Regions from separate parts of the Paenibacillus sp. LjRoot56 genome, predicted to be linked through region 1. Evidence: riboswitches for the same ligand, from Rfam matches in the RefSeq annotation. Region 1 holds a riboswitch; each other region holds the start of a gene.
What was found. A riboswitch is a leader RNA that binds a small molecule or an ion and turns the genes downstream of it on or off. The one in region 1 is predicted to bind cyclic di-AMP.
Positions count from the first base shown of each region.

Region 2: another riboswitch for cyclic di-AMP. It lies ahead of ACSQ8O_RS00250 (ubiquitin-like domain-containing protein); the one in region 1 lies ahead of ACSQ8O_RS25555 (C40 family peptidase).
Region 3: another riboswitch for cyclic di-AMP. It lies ahead of ACSQ8O_RS22600 (stalk domain-containing protein); the one in region 1 lies ahead of ACSQ8O_RS25555 (C40 family peptidase).
Region 4: another riboswitch for cyclic di-AMP. It lies ahead of ACSQ8O_RS27625 (CAP domain-containing protein); the one in region 1 lies ahead of ACSQ8O_RS25555 (C40 family peptidase).

Region 1 is NZ_CAXURV020000003.1:1,474,709-1,476,907, reverse strand. It holds gene ACSQ8O_RS25565 (acetylxylan esterase) at 1-107, shown strand, start outside; gene ACSQ8O_RS25560 (GNAT family N-acetyltransferase) at 172-684, shown strand; cyclic di-AMP (ydaO/yuaA leader) riboswitch at 782-944, shown strand; gene ACSQ8O_RS25555 (C40 family peptidase) at 948-1,844, shown strand; gene ACSQ8O_RS25550 (hypothetical protein) at 2,029-2,199, shown strand, end outside.
Region 2 is NZ_CAXURV020000001.1:50,455-52,653, forward strand. It holds gene ACSQ8O_RS00250 (ubiquitin-like domain-containing protein) at 117-1,256, opposite strand; cyclic di-AMP (ydaO/yuaA leader) riboswitch at 1,537-1,730, opposite strand; gene ACSQ8O_RS00255 (ABC transporter ATP-binding protein) at 2,014-2,199, shown strand, end outside.
Region 3 is NZ_CAXURV020000003.1:796,868-799,066, forward strand. It holds gene ACSQ8O_RS22595 (PspA/IM30 family protein) at 1-596, opposite strand, end outside; cyclic di-AMP (ydaO/yuaA leader) riboswitch at 752-903, shown strand; gene ACSQ8O_RS22600 (stalk domain-containing protein) at 908-1,705, shown strand; gene ACSQ8O_RS22605 (YjcZ family sporulation protein) at 1,862-1,963, shown strand; gene eutC (ethanolamine ammonia-lyase subunit EutC) at 2,039-2,199, opposite strand, start outside.
Region 4 is NZ_CAXURV020000004.1:419,310-421,508, forward strand. It holds gene ACSQ8O_RS27620 (SRPBCC family protein) at 1-131, opposite strand, end outside; gene ACSQ8O_RS27625 (CAP domain-containing protein) at 669-1,337, opposite strand; cyclic di-AMP (ydaO/yuaA leader) riboswitch at 1,343-1,477, opposite strand; gene ACSQ8O_RS27630 (hypothetical protein) at 1,719-2,199, shown strand, end outside.

The sequences.
Region 1 (2,199 bases):
ACCGAATCGAATCTTCACACAAATCTATTGAAGTGTACCCCTTCATGGGACATGCGACACCTCCTGGCTCCCATGCTGCGGCACATGCCTTTTTCTCAAAATGGTAGGGACTGAAGTAAGAAGCTTCCCGGTTGGATAACCTATAGCTAACTTGAAGGGAGGTGCTGACAGATGGAAAAAGTGGATTCATTTGAAGAGGTATTCGAGCTGATGGAAGCGGCTTTTCCTGTAACCGAAATAAGGACATATGAAGGTCAGCGGGCGCTGTTATCTCATCCTAATTACAGCATCGATGTCGAGAGAGATGCACAAGGGCAACTGCTTGGCTTCCTGGCCAGTTGGAGCTTTAGCACGTTTCGATTCGTGGAACATATCGCAGTGGGTGCTGCCACAAGAGGCGGTGGGATTGGCAAGCGAATGCTGACGACGTATATGAGCAGTGCAAGCACGCCTATCGTACTTGAAGTCGAGCCTCCGACTGCCTCAGATGCTACGCGGAGAATTGAATTCTATAAGCGCTGCGGTTTCCATTTGAACCTATTCCCTTATGCGCAGCCTCCCCTCAGAGAAGGGCAACTCACATTGCCTCTCAACATCATGAGTTATCCTAGTCCGATGACGGAAAAAGAGTTTAATCCCTGTAAGCATATCCTGTTTACCGAAGTGTATAAGCAGCTGCTCTGAGAAGAGTGGCTGTTTTTGTGTGCTTTTACATAGAAAAGGAAACACTTACCATCTCGCAAAAGTTGTCAAGGCAAAACGAACTATGCTAGTCTAACATAGACAAAAAATGCCGAATCTCAGAGCATCGAAAGCTCTGGTACGGGGGACTTCTTTACTTGGGGTGAATGAATGCTCAGTTAGCCATAGGCTAATGGGGCGTACTAGGGAAAACCTCTTCCCGAACCCGTCAACTAACCTCGGAGGCTTCAAGGAGGCACAACGTTTTGAAACTTTTTACCAAAAGCTTTATTTGTTCATGCGCTCTTGTAGGCGCAGCCATTTCTCTGTTCGCCGCTCCATCCACGCATGCTGCTGCCCCAGACACTTCTTCAGTGAAGGTTCAAGTCAATGATGAATTGGTGCAGTTCCCGGAAGTTCAGCCGTTTATTGATACGGAAGGTACACTTCAGGTGCCACTGCGTGTGTTGTCGGAGAAATTAGGTTATCAAGTGGGATGGGCAAAGCAAGGCGATGAAGTCGTCGTCACGCTTAAGAACAAGGAACAGGCAATTCAACTCACAACGGACGATGAGCAAGCGATCGTAAACAGTAAGTTAGTTGAGTTAGAGAGCAGCCCAACTTTGGTTAAGGGGAGTACTTATGTCCCTCTACGCTTCGTTACAGAGACGTTTGGATCTGCGATTGCGTGGAACGATGCGAATAAAATCGCCATCGTGGAAGAGGACGGCAAGACTCATAAGCCAGCCTGGATTGCACCGCCACCTGCAGTTCTAGCAGCCCCAGTGGCCAAGGTCGTTCAGTCATCCATTGCAGCTCAAATTATTCAAGCAGCAACGACATTTAAAGGGACACCTTACCGATGGGGAGGAACTACACCTAAGGGCTTCGATTGCTCAGGATTCGTTCGTTATGTATACGAGGCCAAAGGGATCGAGCTGCCACGCACTTCCGTGCAAATGTACGATCAAGCGGGGTCAAGAGTGACGGATTTGAAAGCGGGGGACCTCGTCTTCTTTGCTTCTGGTATCGTCAATCATGTAGGCATTTACATCGGAAATAATCAATTCATTTCCTCGACAACGTCCGTTGGTGTAACGGTTGATAGTCTCGCTAGCTCCTATTGGGGCTCAAGATATGTAGGTGCCAAACGGGTGTTATAAGATAGTTACGAAATCAAGTATAAGTACCGGTGTAAGAGCGTATGTTCGCTATGTCTTTCTGTATGGAAGGTAAAGCGGCAGATGCTCTTTTTTTTGCGCGAATTTGTGCGATTTTTATCGAATTTTTGAGAATTATAGCCTATAATGGAACAATGGTTGGAAGAAAGTAGGTGACGCGTACGACATGCAAGTCAGTGTCTGGAAAAGCTGGTTTCATAAAATTAAATTGTCGGGTCGAACAGATCGCATGTATAACGTGGAAACAGGTCCTGCCATACCGGAAGACATTCGGGTCGTAATTAAGCAATTTTTTCATACGTATAACCATTTCAAAGGGGCTAGGGAATACCAAACA
Region 2 (2,199 bases), on a different contig from region 1:
ACCGTTTTCCTTCCCCAGTACGCAGAAAAAGAAGAGGGGTCTCCTCTTCTTTCGCGCAGGCAGATGCCAAGCTACGTGTATTTAGTAGTGTTCCCGTCGAAACTACCGTTTACACGTTAGTTTTGGGACGGTTTTGTAGGGCCAACCACATACACAGTGTACCCTTGCTTCGTGCCGAATTTATTTGCATATCCGTGATCTTCATAGTATACATCGATCATTTGGCCTTTCACGGCGCTGCCAATATCCTCAGCACGACGGAAACCAATCCCTTCAATGTACACCCACCAACCAAGCGGAATAACCTTCGGATCGACGGCAATTGTACGCCCTTCCGTCACGGTAGTGCCTGTGTAGGTTTTACCATACCCAGACGAGCCCTCGGTTTTGCCTGTCGACGCAGCGTCCGCTGAATAAGCTGTAAGCTTCACGTTTTTGAGAATTTGTTTGTAACCGAAGGTCACACCATTCTTGGAAACCTCATCCACACTCGGTGAAGAGGCGGAAAGAACAACCACAGGATTTTTCGTGCCTACGGATACTACTTTCTTAACACTTTCTGTTTGTACTTCTTCACCCACAACTGCTTCCGCGACTAAAACACCGTCTTCGAAAGTCTTTTCTTTCTTCTTGACCAATACGCCTTCTTTACCTTCTTGGACCACTTGCTCTTTCCCTTTAAGTAAAGATGCGTCATTCTTTTTCTCTGTCTCGAATGCGATCGGTTCAGAGACTTCCTCCGTCTCTTTTTTCACACGGACGATCTTGATTTCATCGCCAGTGGTAAGAGCGGACGTCGGTTCGGGAGAAATACGATCGTTCTCCCCAAGTGCAATATGTAAACGTTGCAATGCACTTTCTACCGTTCTTGCAGTTGTGTAAACAGTGGTGGTCTTTCCATCAGCAGTCAATTGAATCGGTGAGGCATGCTCGATAACAATTTTGTCTCCACCCTTGAGCTTGGTCGTGAGTGAAGCTGAAATTTCATCGTGCTCACCAATCGTTATGGCTTGTTCATCCAGTAGGCGTTGCAGGACCCATTGCTTCGTGTGCACAATAGTTTCTTGTCCATTAACAACCACGGATACGCTCTTGGTAGCCGTTCCGTACAACAACACCAAAAACATGAAAGTCATTGCGATTGAGATTATAGCTAGGCTTAAAATCAAACGCAAGTTTTCATGCTTCCATCGCAATGCGAAGGACATGCTGGATGATCGTTTTACATGGGTCTCGCTAATTGAGATACTGCCCACTTCTTCGGTCCTCCTTCAAAGCCTCGCCGCCAGGTTACAGCATGATTAATTTGACGCGACTAAGGTTTTTAGTTTAACTTAACGCTCGCCATCATCAGCAAGTTACTCCGCTGAATCTGGTCGTCCCCCCCTTTTACCTATTCATCATCCTATGAATTCCGGGTTGTTTTATGTCTTATGATCTGTGTATAACCCTAAATGAGGACAAAAAGCCAGCAAGAAGAGGACTCTTCTCGCTGGCTTAGTTTGCATAGTGAAATACAAATAGCACGCACGACAATCGTTACCTCTCTTACGCTTACGAGGTTAGCTGACGGATTCGGACGTGAGAGTCGCCCTACGTAGACGCAAACTGCTTGTTTGACGTCTATGATTCACCCCTGTTACTCTCTGCTTACTTAACCGCATTGGATTGCTCATTAAGTTTGCAGTGGTTCCCCCGTTCCCACATTTGGAACTCAGCGAATGGAAAATTGGCAAATTGGATATTAAGTTATTATGAAAAGTATATTACGCTGTTAATCTCAACCTGTAAAGGGATTAACACCCGTTAAAAAGGGCTAAATCGCTTAAATTTCGATTATTTTTCATATATAACCCACTTATATCTACATGTGTCTAACTTTAACGTACGTATACGCGATTTTTCAGTGTATAATGGTCAAAACTAGGCTAAAAATGCAAATTTGTTTATAATGATTCTGGAAGTATTTGATTCAAAAATACCAAAAATTTGCTATTTAGGGAGGCAATTGAGATGGGTCCCATCTTGCAAGTAAACGCTTTATTCGGTGGTTATTTACCCAACAAACCTGTTCTCCATGACCTTACCTTCTCGATCCATCAAGGTGAAATGATGGGGCTAATCGGACTCAATGGTGCAGGGAAAAGTACCACCATCAAAAATATTCTCGGGCTGCTTCAACCACAAAAAGGGTCCATT
Region 3 (2,199 bases), 680 kb from region 1:
TTGCTGCGCAGCGCGCGCAGTTCATGCTGAAGGTTGCCACCGGCTTCCTTCAGCGTCTCCTTCGACAAGCGGCCCGCCACGCGGAGCCCCTGCAACGCCTCCCGGCCGAGTTCGCGGCCGGTGACCTCCAGCTCGCGCCACGTGTCGCGAGCCTCTTTACCGTGCAGCCCGCCGCGCGGCTGCACATCCTCCGCTGCGTGCCCCGCACGCAGCCCGCGCAGTTCCTCTGCGAGCGCCAGGCACAAGTCCTGGCTGCTCGCGTACTGCGCGCGGTAGTGCTCGCTCGCGGCTTCCTCGCGCAGCTTCTCTTGCAGGGCAAGCCGAGCGAGATCCTCTTCGCCAGCGCGCATCGCAAGCTCGGCCTGCTCGCCGCGCAGCTTCGCCATCTCTTCCGCTCGCGCGATGTTACTGCGCAAGGCAATCGTTGCCTGTAGCGCGTCCTCATAGCGCTCCTCAAGCTGAGCGATCTGGTCGCCGTCGTCAGAAGTGCCTGGATTCGTTTTGCCGATCGTCTCGTGCCAGACGGTTTCAGCCATTTTGCCAATACGATCAAATATATTAGTAGGATCAATTTCCCGATTCTTATTATTATTCATGTTCAATCGCCCCTCATCCATCATCATACTCTTATGGTAGCTCAATTTCTGAGAGTCTAAAACCGACTATCGACCGTTTTTGAACCTAGACCTAAGTCTAGTATGAACTGTCATACCCATATATTGGTCGTTGTCCAAGCATGCCAGTGATGCTAAAATATTTGAAGCCGAGTCTAGTGCATAAATTAGGCACTAGTACGGGGGACGAAATACTTGGGGTGAATATTTGCTTCAGCTTGGAGCAGACTAGGGAGAACCTTCTTCCCGAACCCGTCAACTAACCTCGAAGGCTCAAGAAGGAGGATTACCAATTGAATAAGCTTACCAAAGGGTTAACTAGCCTTGCTGTTTCATTAACAGTTTTGGCAGGAGGCTTTCTTTCCCCATTTACAGCGCCCGCTCAAGCTGCTGAAATGGCCGTGAAAGTGCAAGTCAATGATGACCTGATCCATTTTCCTGATGCACAGCCATTTCTGGATGGCAACCACACGACCCAAGTCCCGCTTCGATTCGTAACGGAGAAGCTCGGATATACGGTGAACTGGCAGAAAGATGGTAATCAGATTAAGGTAACACTAAATAACGACAATCATACGATTACCTTGGTTTCAGGGCAAAAAGAAGCTAGCGTTGATGATGCAACGGTCATCTTAGACGGAGCTTCTCAGTATCAAAATGGACGTGTGTATGTGCCACTTCGCTTCCTTTCCACAGCCGCAGGCATACCTGTACAGTGGGATGCAAGTAGTAATCTAGCTATCTTAAGTAAAGATGGCGCGCACCATACACCTGATTATCAAGTATTTGAATCTACAGCTTATTCGGCAGATCCTTCTGAAAATGGCGGGTATGGAGCCATTGATTACATGGGCAATCCACTAGCGATCGGCACAGTAGCTGTTGATCCTTCCGTTATTCCACTTGGCACGAAGCTTTATATTGAAGGCTATTCGTTTAGCGGGCTTCCCAAAGGCGGCATGTACGTCTACGCAACAGATACGGGCGGATCCATTAAAGGAAATCGAATGGACATCTTTATTCCAGGCTCAAGGAAATCATTACAAAGCTTTGGCTTCCAGAAGATTAAAGTGTATCAAATCCCCAACTAAATCAGAAGAAAGCTGCCATGAGAACTTACTCATGTGCAGCTTTTTTTGTAGGTGAATGTTCCATCGAATAAGGGCATATGTCCAATCAACAGGGTTCCCACCTACATATGCTGTATAGTGTTTAACCCACATTACTTTAAAACCGGAGGGGATACTATGTCAGCTGTAGTTGGTGGAACGCCAGGATACGGAAGTTCCGTAGGGCTAATTCTTGTTCTTTATGTGTTGTTGGTCATCATTCTTGCTACTTTCTACTAGTACTATCTCCCACCTGAGAAAATAGCCCCGCCTGCTGAAGCTTCTCATTCCGAAGCTTTAGCAGGCGGGCTTTTTTCATTTAAAATCAATACCACTCGTTCGCTGCTTCAAAATTTCTTCAAGTATTCCCCCAATATACGCACCCGCTTCCATGGCAGGCGTTCCACCGCGATGAATGTTCGAAATAACCATCCGATCCGAATCCGTTCTTCCCGTTCTTGGCTTGTAACACATGT
Region 4 (2,199 bases), on a different contig from region 1:
GTTGTTCCAGCTATCGCTCGTTCCTTGGTGTGTGGCCACACAGTCTGCGTATGGATATCAATATTCGTTGCCATATCAAAGCAAACATCAATGGATGCTTCAATTTCAATTTCAGTTAGTATTTTAATCATGATGGGCACCTCTTGGGAACTTAATTTCAAGTTTTTTAAATGATTCTAATTGGGTTCGGATCTGCGACGATACTATATAATTTATATAAATAATAAGCGTGTAAAATAAACAATAACCAGAAAAACACTCGTTTCTTGCGATATGCCCAAACATTTAAAAAACAGAATGCGATAGTAAGTATTGTTCCGACAATGAAATAGAAAATAACGAATGATTGGGTTGACTCTATGCCCATCTGACTAACTAATTTACCTACATATAAAGCCGTATCCGCAGTGAGGAAAATCCAATAAAGTAAAAACAAACAGATATAAAAGAAAACAGTAACTATCCAAAATGTCATTTTTTTTATTCTAGTCACTACGACACTACTCCTTTGTCTTTACCAAGTCACTGAGTTCCTCGTTTTCTCTAATCTTACTTAACACTCCAATCGTTTAATTGATTTCCAATTCGACACACACGACCTATCTCCTTCGACATCATGCAAAAAAAACAGCCTCCCAAGGGAGACTGCCACGATTCACATTTACCTTTTAATTACTTATAAATTCCTGAACCCACTCACCATTATAATAAGAAACACCTATTTGTGTGAAGTTCGGACTTAGAATGTTTTGACGGTGACCGGTACTGTTCATCCATGCTGTCATGACGGCTGCAGGGGATTGCTGACCCTTAGCGATATTTTCACCCGCGTAGGAATAATGAATGCCGTAGGAGCTCATCATATCAAAAGGTGACCCGTAAGTCGGCGATGTATGATCGAAATATCCGTTATTGTACATATCTTTCGCTTTATCCAGCGCCATCGCGGTAAGTGCGCTATTGCTGGTCAAAGGCTTCAATCCAGCCTTCGTTCTCTCCTGGTTTACTAAGGTAACCACTTGACTAGCAAAAGTGGATTGCGTTGGTGTCGGTGTAACTGTAGGTGCTGGCGTAACCTGTGGTTTCGTCACAACAGTTGTACCTGTGCTTCCAGGAATGTTGAGCTTCATGCCCGACCAAATCACGTTCGGATTGGCTACCTGTGGATTGGCATTAATCAGCGATGTAAGGCTGACGCCATATTTCTTAGAGATTAGCCACATGGTATCGTTGCCTACTACCGTGTGTGTTCCTGTTGCAGCAAATGCTGCGTTCGCCCCCATCAAGACAGTCAAACCTAATGCTCCTGTAACAATAAGCTTCTTGTAACGTTTCACTATAAACCTCTCCTTTTTGTGGCCTGCGAGGTTAGCTGTCGGATTCGGATCAAAGAGTAATCACCCGGCCGCGCATACCGCGACTTCACCCCAAAGATTGGTTCCCCCGTGCTTCAAAAAAGCTTCGGCCTTCTAAGTTTTGGATCCAGCTTGGATCTCAACGATTGTAACATGGGAAATCAATGAGATCATGACTCAAAATTTACCATCAGCAACACGATCTGGATATTCCCTCCTCCATTCATACAACTTTTCCCAGCATCCTGCGTCTAATTAGTAGCAATACTAACTTAGAAAAGGGTGATAGGTTTGAAGAAAATTGCCATAAAATGCTCGATTGTCATACTCGGATTGATGTGCGGGTTGTTACCGTTACTTCCAATGCAAGCTTCAGCAAGCGTATCTGTGAAGGCATCTCTACCCTATTTTCCAATTCAAATCAATGGTCAAGACATGGACATTGCCCATAGCCAATACCCGTTTCTGGTATATAAAGACATTACTTACCTACCCATGACGTGGAACAATTTCCAAACACTCGGCATTGAGTACAACTGGAGTGAATCCGATGGATTGCAGATTTGGTCAAATCGGAACTTTCCACCGTCAATTCGTCAAACCCCACTTGAACAGGATCTAACAACCAAAAGTCATGCAAACAGTTATTTAGTCCAAGTTTCCGATGTACCCATCACGATAAATCAAGTAGAAATCAATAATAAAACAGAGCCGTACCCTTTTCTAACGTATCAGGATGTGACTTATATGCCTTTGACTTGGCGATTTGTCCATGATCTTCTTCAGATAGACATCCAATGGAGTGATGATGAAGGGCTATCGCTTGTTGGCGGGCAAAATGCCA